DNA from 3 places in the Virgibacillus sp. Bac330 genome. Region 3 is predicted to be linked to each of the others. Evidence: riboswitches for the same ligand, from Rfam matches in the RefSeq annotation. Region 3 holds a riboswitch; each other region holds the start of a gene.

Region 1 (4,280 bases), 640 kb from region 3:
TCGTTGCTTTCGATAATTTATAGATCGGTTTTGTCAGTAGCCATGCAGTGACTAGCATGACGATTGCACCTATTCCAATCATCAGCAGCGTAATATACATATACATTGTCCATTGGTCATTTTTACTCGCAAAAATATCGGATATTTCTCGAAAGTTTTCAATGTAGAATAAATCTTCATGTAATTGAAGTGGTGTCATAGCGTGAAGAAAATATTTCCCATTAACATTTTTTACTTGGTAGCCTTTAGATTGATTCGATACTTGTGTAACGGCATCGTTACTTAAATCTTCATTAAAATTATCGTATACGATATCTCCGTCCTGGTTACTAATGCGAAAAGTAAGTTCTCCACCAGATTCATAAATGGTTAAGGAGGAGGCAACGGTTATAAGTAGCTCTTCATTGGATGCTGATTCCTTGTTTTTTTCATCAGCGAAGTAAAAATCCGATACGGAAGCCTCTCGTAATTCTTTTTGTAGCGAGTATCTTAAAATATCATTTTCCTCAAATACAGAAGTGGCTTCGCGCTTGATAGAATCTTGAAAAGCGGAGTCAATTAATATATAACTTCCAATGCTGAAGCAGGAGACAGATACGATCATCGTGGAATAAAATATTTTCCAAAATAATTTCATGCTATACCTCCAGTCTATAGCCCACCTTATAGACTGCTACGATTTTATCCTTTAAACCAAGCTTTTGTCGCATACGTTGTACGTGCAGGTCAATCGTCCTGCTTTCGCCGACAAAATCTTCTCCCCAAACTTTCATAGAGATGTTACTCCGAAATAGAGCAATATTTTTATTGTTAATAAATAATAATAATAAGTCGTACTCTTTCGCTGTTAGATTAACAGTTTTTCCTGATTTGGTTACGACTCTGGAAAGCGTATCTATTTTTATATCAAACAATTCTATAAATCGTTTGTTTTTATCATATCTGCGTAAAACAGTTTCCACTCGGGCTAGCAATTCTACGATTTCAAAAGGTTTCGTTAGGTAGTCTTCCGCTCCAAGCTTTAACCCTTTTACTTTATCCGTTACATCTGATTTGGCAGTTAAAAATATGACTGGTATATCGTAAGGCTGGATATATTCTAGTAAATCATAGCCATTAATTTTGGGGAGCATAATATCTAAAATTGCTAAATCAAAATGATTTGCTTCGATCATATCAGCAGCTTGTTCTCCATCATAGGCACAGAAACATTCATATCCTGCATCTCCGAGACTCATTTTTATTAAGTCAGATATTGGTTTTTCATCTTCAACGATTAGTATTCGCACCATTGGGCAAACCTCCCTCTCTTTCATTATAAATTATCTGTGTAACAATGTTGTATCATATTTATCTGGTATATATATCCTTTCGAAATCTATAGGTTATAATAGACTGTTAGCAAGCTATTGCATCGTTCTACTTAAGGAATAAAGAAAGCTACGACATGTCACCAAGTCTTTATGGTGATAGCCGTAGCTTTTAAATGATGAGCTTTGCGGATTTTTATGAAGTTAAAAACCGCAGATGATGCCGTCCGAAATTAATCTAAGTTACCATTTCAACGGATAAAGATTTACGAAGAATTATAAGTTTTGGGCAGCTACAGGGATAGGCCACATGGCTTGATGTTCTGCCATATCCCAGAACATATATTCAAAATAGCTCGTTTTCACAACGATATCTTCCAAGATGGCTAACTCGTGTTCTGGTTTATCTTCCGCAATTGTATTAATTAAATCAATGCAATCGTTAGCTAGTGCTGTAAAATCTTCGGAGGAATACATTTGTACCCAATTGCCGTAAAATTCATGTTCCAAGGCGTTTGGCCAGGCTGCCAATGCTTTGCCAATGTAATTATAACTCCAAGCACAAGCCAGTACGGCGGCGACTGTATTTTCTATGCCACCTTGTTGTGCCACATTTAGCATATAACTTGTGTATGCAGTCGTTGTTGCCGCCGCTTCTGTTTCTTCTAATTCATCAGCAGTTATGCCAAACTTGCTTGCATAGTTACGATGTAAATCCATTTCCATATGCAAGGTTCCATGAAGTAAATTGGCAAACGTTGTCATTGTTGATAAATCATGTGCTTTCGCGCTTCCTAATGCAAACAAGCGAGAATATTCTATTAAATAAACATAGTCTTGCTTCATCCAATGCTTGAACTTTTCCTTATCAAGCCAACCTTCTCCTAACCCTTTTACAAATGGATGCTCCAAATAGGATTTCCAAATGGGCTCTACCTTTTTCCATAAACGATCTGTAAATAGTTGTTGCATCATACTATATTCTCCTCTCGATAATTGAAATTATTTTAATGCTAGAGAAGATGTGGAAACAACAAACCTTTGTAGTTCAGGATAAGACGTACTTGCATCTGGAGAAAATAATATTCCCCATTCTACGATGTAAATAGAACGGGGAAGTGATTGCCTGATTACTATTCATGCAAGTTGTCACTTCCCTACGCTAGTACAAACTAGATCAGGTTCAAAGGGTCAAGTTTCCTTTCTCAGCAATAAAATTGCTCCCCTAGTGAGATATATAATAACACTATGTATTGTCATTAAAGCATAGATGATAGATTTAGGCAAAGGAAGTGAGGATAGTAGTTAGGTTCTTTGCATCTTTTTGGTCTATTAAAAGGCGCTCTCATCAGGTAGGATAAGGGTATTGTATGTAAAGGAGAGGGTTGTTCATGCTTTTAGAAGTTATTGCTACGAACTTAACGGATGTGATAGAAGCAGAGCAGTATGGAGCAGATCGGATTGAACTTAGCCCTGCGATGGCAGAAATAGGGCTTACACCAAGTTACGGTTTACTAAAAAAAGCAGTTGAAGCTGTCCATCTGCCTATCAATGTCATGGTTCGTCCACATAGTCAATCATTTGTATACAACAAATACGATATAGACACGATGAAGGCAGATATAGATCTGATTAAAAAGATGGGTGCAAACGGTATCGTTATTGGGTCATTGACTACTGAAAAAACGATTGATGAAGAAGTGTTGAAACAGTTATTAGACGTGGCTGATGATTTAGATGTAACTTTTCATCGGGCGTTTGATTTTGCTCGTGACCAAGAAGAAGCGTTAGCATGCTTGGCACAATATAAGCAAATAACGACAGTGTTAACTGCAGGAGGTAACTATAAAGCACCTGAGGCTATTCCGCAGCTACAACAATTGATTGATTTGGCTGCGGATACGCATGTAAATATGATGGTGGGGCATGGTTTAAAGCCAGCAACATTTGCTGATGTATACGAGCAAGTGAAGCCCCATGCATTCCACTTCGGTTCTGGCGTTAGAAGGAATGATTCATTCGCCTATAAACTGGATCGCAGCAAGATACAACACATAAAAAATATCACTAGCATTGCATTAATTAAACCTGATGATTCAAAATACTGAAAATGTTCAATAATTATGTGTTCATGATACAAAAAAATCCTTTACAATGGAAGTACAGGTGGTTCCTGTCCAAATCCAAAAGTAAAGGATAATCCGTATGGACAAGAATACACTAAAATCATCATTTGGTAAATGGGTTTCACCTATAAATACGAAAAAACTATTTGAACAAGTAGAAGAAAATAAACAAGATTACTACACAAAAAAGCTAACAACTGCAGCGTATATAAAGCTTATGTTACTTGCCCAACTGCAAGGATTCGAGAGCTTGGAAGAAATGAGCGATGCCCTAATAGATGATGGACTTCAAAAAGCACTGGGGTTTGAATCGATTAGTACATCTCAGCTATCAAGGAAGAATAATGAAATGAATCCAATGATCCTTTCCCATTTATTCTTGGAACTTGTTTACAAAATAAAAGGTATCCAATTTAAAAACGGGAAATACATGCCATTGAAAATCATTGATTCTAGCACGCTTCCATTGAACTTAACGAATCATAAGTGGGCAAAGTTCCGTAAAACAAAAGCAGGAGTTAAGCTACATTTACGACTTGTATTTATGAATAAAGACACCGTCTATCCTGAAAAAGCAGTGATTACAACAGCCAAAGAACATGACAGAAATCAACTGGAAGTTCTCGTAGACGACAAAGAAGCCATGTATGTGTTTGACCGTGGATACGTTGATTATGAACGATTTGATCGAATGACAGATGAAGGCTATTTTTTCGTATCAAGACTGAAGAAAAACGCCATCACTCGTGAAGTAGAATCATTTTCTATACCTAAAGATTCTACGGTTTTATCCGACAAGATGGTTTACATCGGTTCGACGCAAAATCGTACAGAGAATGTATTC
Region 2 (4,280 bases), 1.1 Mb from region 3:
GCATGTTCTTTTACAAAAACCTGTTAGGATCCAATTTTACGTTCTTGTGCACGACAATAGATATAAGAATAAAAAAGTCCTCCTTAATAAACAGAAGGACTTGATAAAAGTGGCTCTTAATAGAAACATAACTTGGCAAAAAATTGGATCCCTGTACGATAAAGTTTAATATTTTACAATTAGATAACCTTTGTTAATATTAAAATTGAAAATCAACTTGCTTGTTTTCTTGATTTTCATACCCTTTCATATAATCAATTCTTCGTTGTGCAGAGGTCTTGCTTACTTGTTCATCGGCATGATAGGAAGAACGCACTAAAGGGCCTGCTTCACAATGTTTAAACCCTTTTTCCAAAGCAATTTGCTTTAATTCTTCAAATTCATCTGGATGATAATAACGTTCAACTGCTAAATGCTTCTTTGTCGGCTGTAAATATTGACCAATTGTCATAATATCTACTTGATGCGCGAGTAAATCATCCATCGCTTGAATGATTTCTTCTTTTTCTTCACCTAAACCAACCATGATACTTGATTTTGTTGGCGTGTTTGGTCGAATTTCCTTTACTCGCTGTAAAAGCTGGAGTGACCGATCGTACATCGCTCGCGCACGTACTCGTTTTGTTAACCTTCGCACCGTTTCAATATTATGGTTAAAAATATCTGGTTCACTATCCATAAGCGTATGTAAACTTTCATAGTCGCCTTTCATATCAGAAGGAAGAATTTCAATCGTACAACCAGGATTTTTCCGTCTAATTGCTCGCACCGTTTCTGCAAAAACAGCTGCCCCACCATCATTTAAATCATCTCGAGCAACAGCTGTAACTACAACATGCTTTAACCCCATGATTTCAACGGAATCTGCTACACGCTCTGGCTCTCCCCAATCCAATTCATTCGGTAGCCCTGTTTTAACAGCACAAAAACGACATCCCCTCGTACACGTGTCTCCTAAAATCATGAAAGTTGCTGTCTTTCTCTCGCTCCAACATTCATGAATATTCGGGCAACGAGCTTCTTCACAAACGGTATTTAAGCGATTTTCACGCATAAGCTTTTTCAAACCACGATAAGATTGGTTCGTATTAATTTTCGTTTTTAACCATTCGGGCTTTCTTAAAGTTGTACTGTTTTTAGACATGTGAAACCACTCCTTCTAATGGTAAATTGGCGTACTCTTTTTCAGCTAACTGATACACTTCATTCCACTGACTTTTTGTTAATGAAAATTTGGTAAGTTCAATACCTAGCCCATCTGAAAAACCTTTTTTAAATGCGGCTTTTACAGTATCATAGGATACATCTTTTTGCAAGATTCGATTTATCGTTGTCGCTTTATTCCAAAAAGCTTGTTTCTTTCGCGCTTTTAATTTTTCACTTGGAAAAACAAACATATCAAACAACATGTCTATATCCATGGAAATAGGAATAGAGCCATGCTGAAGAAGTACGCCTTTTTTTCTCGTTTGCGCATTCCCTGACAGTTTTTTACCATCTGCAACCATTTCATAAAATGCTGGGCGTTCAAAACAAATATTGCTTCTTTCTTTTGAAGCTAATTCCGCATACCCCGCTTCAATGCCCAAGTTTTTATACCCTTCCAAAATCCCTTTTGATAAATCATAATAGGCTTGACGAATAGAGGAAGCAATTGCTGGATGTGACTCTGAAATAACAATGCTGTATGTCAATTCATCGTCATGAAGCACAGCACTTCCTCCAGTCATTCTGCGAACCAATTGGCATTGATGTTTCTTTATGCCATCTAAATCAATTTTTCCTGCTATCTTTTGGAAGTGCCCAACAGAAAGCGTTGGTTTCCTCCATTGATAAAAGCGTAATGTTGGAGGTATTTTCCCTTCTTTATGCCAATGCAATAGTGCCTCATCTAATGCCATATTGATCGCAGCATCATGAGGTACATTTTCTAAAAATCCCCATTGCTCTTTCATTTACAACCGCCTCCAGTAAAGTCAAATTTTGTATGTGGAAGGTTATACCATAATTGTCAAATGGACTACTATTTAATGTAATATTTTACCTATCATTCATTTTATTAGAAAATCATCATAACGCCAAGTCTTATGGCGAAAGCTACCTATTTTTATATGTTACATGCTAAAATTTAAGTTTACCTATCATGCCAGGATATGTATCAAAAATCTGTTACACAAAAGGGACTTAGACGCAACTTGCTCTTATTTAATATTTAGACTTGCTACTTACCTATCCTAAATGGAGATTGAAATCTTACAGCACGTTATATACAAAAATAAAAAACCGCATTCCGCTTACGTGAAATGCAGTCAGGTATGACCACACTTTCCCACGCAGGCATTATCCTGTTCGGGTACAAAGGGTCAGAACGTGCACCGTTCCTCTCAGCTCATCAACTAGCTCCCCTAGTGTTAACAGTTTAAGAAAAAATTTGCTTGTTGCAATGCTTTTAAAAAAACTTTATTTTAGCTAAGTTAAGGTTAGCAATAATACAAAAAAATGTAAAGTGTGAATTTATTAAATACGTCCGTATATATTAAATGATCCTAGCGCTTAAACAACTCTACTCATAAATACTGCATTCGCATTTAAATCCATGCTCTTATATAATATTATTAGGAAAGAAAATCATGGTTTATAAGCACGTTAAAAATCACTCTATACAGAGTTAAATTTAACTCGTTACCTACATCTAATAAATCTTCAATTCGTTGGGGGAGAGTTTTGTTTCACCCCCGCCAATTGTTTAGTAGCCCAAGGGTATGACCTAAAGGTCTCTTACGAAAAGAGATTTAGCTGTTCCCACTTAGACTTGTTCAGCTCACTTCTTCCAATCTTGGATTGGAAATCTTACGGGGTAAATGGTTTTAAAAAATGATCTAATATGGAGGCTACAAAAATGAACTCGATTCTCGATGAAGTTCTGTTAAAATATCAAACCTTAAGTAAAACGGAAAAAAAAGTAGCTGATTATGTCATTAATAATAGTCAACATATGTTAAATATACATATTAAAGATTTAGCAAGTCGTATCGATGTTTCCGTAGCTACGATTACGCGTTTTTGTAAAAAAGTAGGCGTAAGTAACTTTGTAGAATTTAAAATATTATTACGAGATGCGGTCGAACAGACAGTGGAGTCGGATGAAGTAATAGACATAGCGGCTCAAGTTTATCATTCTGTCATTAAATCCACACATTCGATAGCAACCATGAATGATTATGAACGTGTCTCCAACTGGATACAGGAGGCAAATCGAATTCATATTTACGGTATTGGCAGTTCAGGCTTATCTGCTGAGGAACTAAAAATAAGATTAACTCGAATGGGGTATAGTGTAGATACACATACAGACTCGCACGCAATGGTTATTAATGCCTCGATTCTTACCAAAAGTGATGTCGTTATTGCGATATCTTCTTCTGGTCAAACGAAAGAAGTGATCGATAGTGTGCACATCGCCAAATCAAAAGGAGCAAAAATTGTCTCTATTACAAATTTTTCCGAAACAAATTTAGCACATCAATCTGATGCGATTCTATACACTACAAGTATTCAGCACTATCAAGCAAAAGGTTTTATGAACAGTCAATTATCTATTCTAATTTGTTTAGACATTCTTAGTATGATGCTTTTAACAGATGAACAGGCACATGCTACTTATAATCAGACCCTAGCTAAATTAGAAGAATACAAAAAAATATAGCAGTAACCAACTTAATGGTTACTACTATATTTTTGAATTTCATCTACAAAGGTTTCCGTAATTAATTGCGGTCTAGTAATGGCACTACCAACTACAACAAAAAAAGCGCCATTCCTAAGAGCTGCTAGAGCTGTTTCTGGTGTACTAACTTTTCCTTCAGCAATAACTGGAATGGATATTACTGATTGCATCTCACGCAATAATTGAAAATCGTTGGCTGCGATATGTTGGTCTGCCGTTTCTTGTGTGTATCCTACTAAGGTCGTCGATACACAATCAAAACCTAGCGATTCCGCTCGTTTTGCCTCCTCTACTGTAGATATATCCGCCATTAGCTCGGTATCATCAGATTGCTCCTTGATAAAGCGTATCATTTCTTCTAAGTTTTCGTTTTCTGGACGCTTTCGCATCGTTGCATCCATTGCAATAATATTTGCACCTGCATCTAGCAAAGCGGACGCTTCTTTTTTTGTTGGTGTAATATAAACATCGCTATCCTTGTAATCTTGTTTAATTAAACCAATAATTGGAACGTTTACTTGTTGCTTTATTGCTTCTATATCAGCTACTGAGT
Region 3 (4,280 bases):
TGTTTCTTTTTCGAAAGCTTTACGTTGTGAACTTCTATGATAGGTTCCAATGCGCAGCTTTTTTTGGCAGTTGTTTCTAAAAACGTTTGATCCAAATAGGACATATGCGTTGTAAAATCTTCGTAAGTGAAAGGGATTTTTGAAAAAGCTGCTTGATTATTGTCACAAGCTTGTAACGCGAGTTCCGTAATAGACGGAAGTGCAATGCCTTCTAATTGAAAAAGGTCCGCATGTTTTGTAATCGCTTCTGTTAAAGAACCATCAAATACACCATGTCCTGCTTTGGATAAAATAAAGGCTCTCTCTATAAAAGAGATCCACCCGTCCAATTGATGTTCAATAACAATGAGCCCAATTTTTTTATCTTCCTGAATATGTTTCATCGTTTGAATGAATGCCTGTTTTGCTAGTGGATCTAAATTAGCAGTTGGCTCGTCTAAAATTACAAAGTCGGGTTCAAGTGCTAGGATGCATGCTAGCGCGAGCTTTTGCTTTTGTCCTCCAGATAGAGAATGAATGTTTGCTTCTTTATAAGCGGTTAAGCCTACCATCTGCAATACTTCGTCTATCTTTGTGGCAATTTTATCTCTCGGTGTGTCGATGTTCTCCAATCCAAAAGCGATCTCATCTTCTACCGTCAACATACAAAATTGACTTTCAGGATCTTGGAAGACGACACCGACATGTTTACTCATTTCTCCAGGTTTCGTATCTTGAATCGAAGTCCCAAAGATATGGATATCTCCTGCTATTTCCCCATCAAGTTCGCGAGGGTAAATCCCGTTTAAGCAACAAGTTAATGTGCTTTTTCCACTGCCACTTGGTCCGAGTAGAAGCATCGTTTCGCCAGAACGCAAATCAAAGGATAGCTTGTTGATAGTAGGGTGTTCATGCTCGTTAAACCAAAGTGTGAGTTCGCGCACTTGAATCATGATACAGACCTCGCTTTATCTATTTGCTTTCCAAGGGCAAAACTAGATAATACACCTGTCTTAGCTAGTGAGTCACTAATTGCTTTTCCAAGTACACCGGAAATAATTGCGCCACTGATCATTCTAACGATGAGCATGCTAATCACATAAGGTGTGCTTAAAGCAGCATATCCGCCACGAAAATAGCCCCAAACAAAACTAAAAATCGCTGCTCCAACTCCTGCAAGCATTAATACCCATAAGGAATAGCGTTTATATCTTGTCGCAGCAAAAGCAGTCTCTGCACCAAGCCCTTGGATCATTCCAGTAATAATAATGATTGGCCCCATCGCATTGCCTAAGAGCATTTCCACCGTAGCGGCAATTGTTTCGGATAGAAAAGCCGCTCCTGGTTTACGTAATATATAGGCCGCAATAATGGATACGATAAACCAAATTCCAAAAATAAAGTCATAACCAATGGGGCCCATAAATGATACAAGTAGCTTTCCTACTGGGAGGAAAGCTAAATAGACAATCCCAAATACGACCGATAAAACAGCCATAACAATAATTTCTTTTAAACGCCAGTTAGTCATCACTGTTCACATCCTTTTTAGAAGGACTGTTAGCTGATATTGTCGTCGTCATAACGGTGTGAGAAGATCCACTATGTTCCATGTTGACAAAGACTTGTTCCAAGCCATTAAATACATCCTTCCCATCCCCATCTAATCGTGTGGCGTAATGAATGGAGGATACGCGGATGTTTTGCTTTTTCATGGCTTCAATTTGGTCGTAAATGAGATTCATATAGTCGCCGCCACCTAATGGATAGAGAGAAAACTTTCCAGCTACCTCTTGTTTGATCTTCTTGCTCTCTGCCTCGTTTAATCGTCGGTCATCTTCAGCTAAAAATACATCCCCATCAGAATCTCCTGGACAACCGATAGAATAGGTACCACTAAATACGACATGGTAACCTGTTTGTGCGGCATGAAGAAATAAAGCTTTTGTGACATCAAATACATGGGTGATTTTTCCTCTCACACATGTACCGACGTCCGTTGTTTTCACCCAAACTTTAGATGTGTCTACTTCTTTTAATGCTGTTGTAATAACATCCACAAATTGATCTGTCATCGGATAAATGGCAAAATCACAGCCAGCTATTCTACTGTTGTGGCAAGTATGAAATGGATTATTCAATTTTCTTCCTCCTTCTATAAATCATAGTTTTATAATGTACCGCGATGAAATTGTGCTACAAGCGCAAAGGAACTCGTTTTGAACTTTTATAAACAAATTTTCACATAGAACAAAGGCTCGGTGTGCCCGGTTAGCAACGTAGCGAGTGGAACGAATCAACGAAAGTTTTAGGAATCATGCTCCTGCAACAGGAGTATGCCGTCGCCCTGCGGCAAGCCCGTCTTTCGTCGCCTTCCTAATTAGAACTATCGTAAGGCAATGGAGTGAAGTCGCCTAGTTGCTGGGCGCTTGCGCCGGACGTGGCTAAATAACTTAGTTAGTTTATCCACAGCTGCAAAATTTTATAATTTCCTAGACCACAAAAAAGACTGCATTCGTGAAGAAGGCAGTCTTTACCAAATAGACTATGTATGTTGTACTCTCTGGTTTTGACTGCACTTCCCCACGCTAGTATTATCCAGATCGGGTATTAAGGGTCAGAAATTATCCTCTCAGCCATCTAAAATAGCTCCCCTAGTGCAAATAGTTATGCGGTTTTATAGTTTGTTATAGTGAATTATAGTATAGAACGTCAACGTTCACAACCAATTTGTTTGAAGCTTATAAGTAACTTGCATAGTAAATACCATTACCTTATCGAAAATAGCAGTCTATCTGTTTTTGTTTAAATTTGGTTGCAAAAGGTGGTCCATTTCATACTAAATAGGTTATGGTGATGCGAAAAACCATGTTGATTGTGAAATTGCACAGCTGTTTTTGCTTTAGCTATGTTTCAAGTTGTTACATTTAGTTTAAAGACTGGTTTAATTCGAAATAATTATTTAATTAAGATAATATGTTGAATATACAGATTGGAGACCTAATTGAAGTAAGGAAAGGGGGAATTCGTGCATGTATGATTACATTATTATTGGTGGAGGTATTGTAGGTTTAGCAACGGCATGGCAGCTGAAAACAAAGCATCCGCATTCATCCATTGCCGTATTGGAGAAAGAAGCAGCCTGGGCAGCTCATCAAACAGGGAGGAACAGTGGGGTCATTCATAGTGGCATTTATTATAAACCTGGTAGCTTAAAGGCCCAATTAGCGGTGAAGGGTAGAAATTCTATGATTGCATTTTGTCAAAAATATGAGGTGAAACATGAAGTTTGTGGCAAAATCATTGTAGCTACAAGAAAGCGAGAATTACCGTTTATGGATCAACTGTATCACCGAGGTTGTAAAAATGGTTTACAAATAACAAAATTACAAAGAGAGGAAGTTATTGATCATGAGCCATATGTTCAAGCAGAAGGAGGCTTGTATATACCGACAACAGGTATTGTGGATTATCAACAGGTGGCTTATAAATTAGTAGAGTTACTCGCAAACCAAGGAGTTGATTTGTTTTTAAATACACAAGCGCATCAAATAAATGAGAAAGGATTTGAAGTAACGATAGATACGAATCATCAATCTTTGATCGCTAGAAAGGTTATCAATTGTGCGGGCTTGCATAGCGACCAATTGGTTAAACAGTCGGGTATTTTAACGGATGTAAAGATTATCCCTTTTCGTGGGGAGTATTTTACATTAAAAGCAACGAAACATTATGTAGTAAAAAATTTGGTCTATCCAGTACCAGACCCAAAGTATCCATTTTTAGGCGTACATTTGACGAGAGGAATTCATGGTGAAGTGCATGCAGGCCCTAATGCAGTATGGAGTCTTAAAAAAGAAGGATACAATAAGTGGGACATAGATAGGAAAGAAGTACTAGCTACGTTGTTATTTCCAGGATTTTGGCAATTAGCAAAGGCAAATATAAAGGTGGGCGCAATGGAAATGTCGCGTTCTTTGTATAAAGCATTATTTGTAAAAAGTTTGCAGCGTTTTATTCCAGAAATCCAAACAGAGATATGATAAAAGCTCCATCTGGTGTACGCGCACAAGCTATGCTTCGAGATGGAACACTCCTTGATGACTTTTTTATTATACCCGGAAAAAATGTGCTCCACGTTTGCAATGCACCTTCGCCCGCTGCAACAGCTTCGCTAGAGATTGGTAGGATGATAGCTGAACGGGCATCATTATCATAAGTTTTTTCACTAGGAAAGCTTCATTTTACAATTTTATTACAAGGGGGAATACGGGATCAAGTCCGAAGAGAGGGAGATACGA

The links. A riboswitch is a leader RNA that binds a small molecule or an ion and turns the genes downstream of it on or off. The one in region 3 is predicted to bind thiamine pyrophosphate.
Region 1: it holds a riboswitch for thiamine pyrophosphate, as region 3 does, so the genes downstream of both, tenA (thiaminase II) here and D9780_RS15565 (YkoF family thiamine/hydroxymethylpyrimidine-binding protein) in region 3, are expected to answer to the same signal.
Region 2: it holds a riboswitch for thiamine pyrophosphate, as region 3 does, so the genes downstream of both, D9780_RS00055 (lipoate--protein ligase family protein) here and D9780_RS15565 (YkoF family thiamine/hydroxymethylpyrimidine-binding protein) in region 3, are expected to answer to the same signal.

Annotation. Positions count from the first base shown of each region.
Region 1 is NZ_CP033048.1:3,971,659-3,975,938, forward strand. It holds gene D9780_RS18445 (sensor histidine kinase) at 1-637, opposite strand, end outside; gene D9780_RS18450 (response regulator transcription factor) at 639-1,292, opposite strand; gene tenA (thiaminase II) at 1,587-2,282, opposite strand; TPP riboswitch at 2,448-2,547, opposite strand; gene D9780_RS18460 (copper homeostasis protein CutC) at 2,702-3,418, shown strand; gene D9780_RS18465 (IS4 family transposase) at 3,516-4,280, shown strand, end outside.
Region 2 is NZ_CP033048.1:9,673-13,952, reverse strand. It holds gene lipA (lipoyl synthase) at 200-1,144, opposite strand; gene D9780_RS00055 (lipoate--protein ligase family protein) at 1,137-1,955, opposite strand; TPP riboswitch at 2,310-2,417, opposite strand; gene D9780_RS00050 (MurR/RpiR family transcriptional regulator) at 2,900-3,706, shown strand; gene D9780_RS00045 (N-acetylmannosamine-6-phosphate 2-epimerase) at 3,718-4,280, opposite strand, start outside.
Region 3 is NZ_CP033048.1:3,331,684-3,335,963, reverse strand. It holds gene D9780_RS15575 (ABC transporter ATP-binding protein) at 1-932, opposite strand, end outside; gene D9780_RS15570 (ECF transporter S component) at 929-1,510, opposite strand; gene D9780_RS15565 (YkoF family thiamine/hydroxymethylpyrimidine-binding protein) at 1,503-2,120, opposite strand; TPP riboswitch at 2,543-2,645, opposite strand; partial or broken gene lhgO (L-2-hydroxyglutarate oxidase) at 3,012-4,198, shown strand.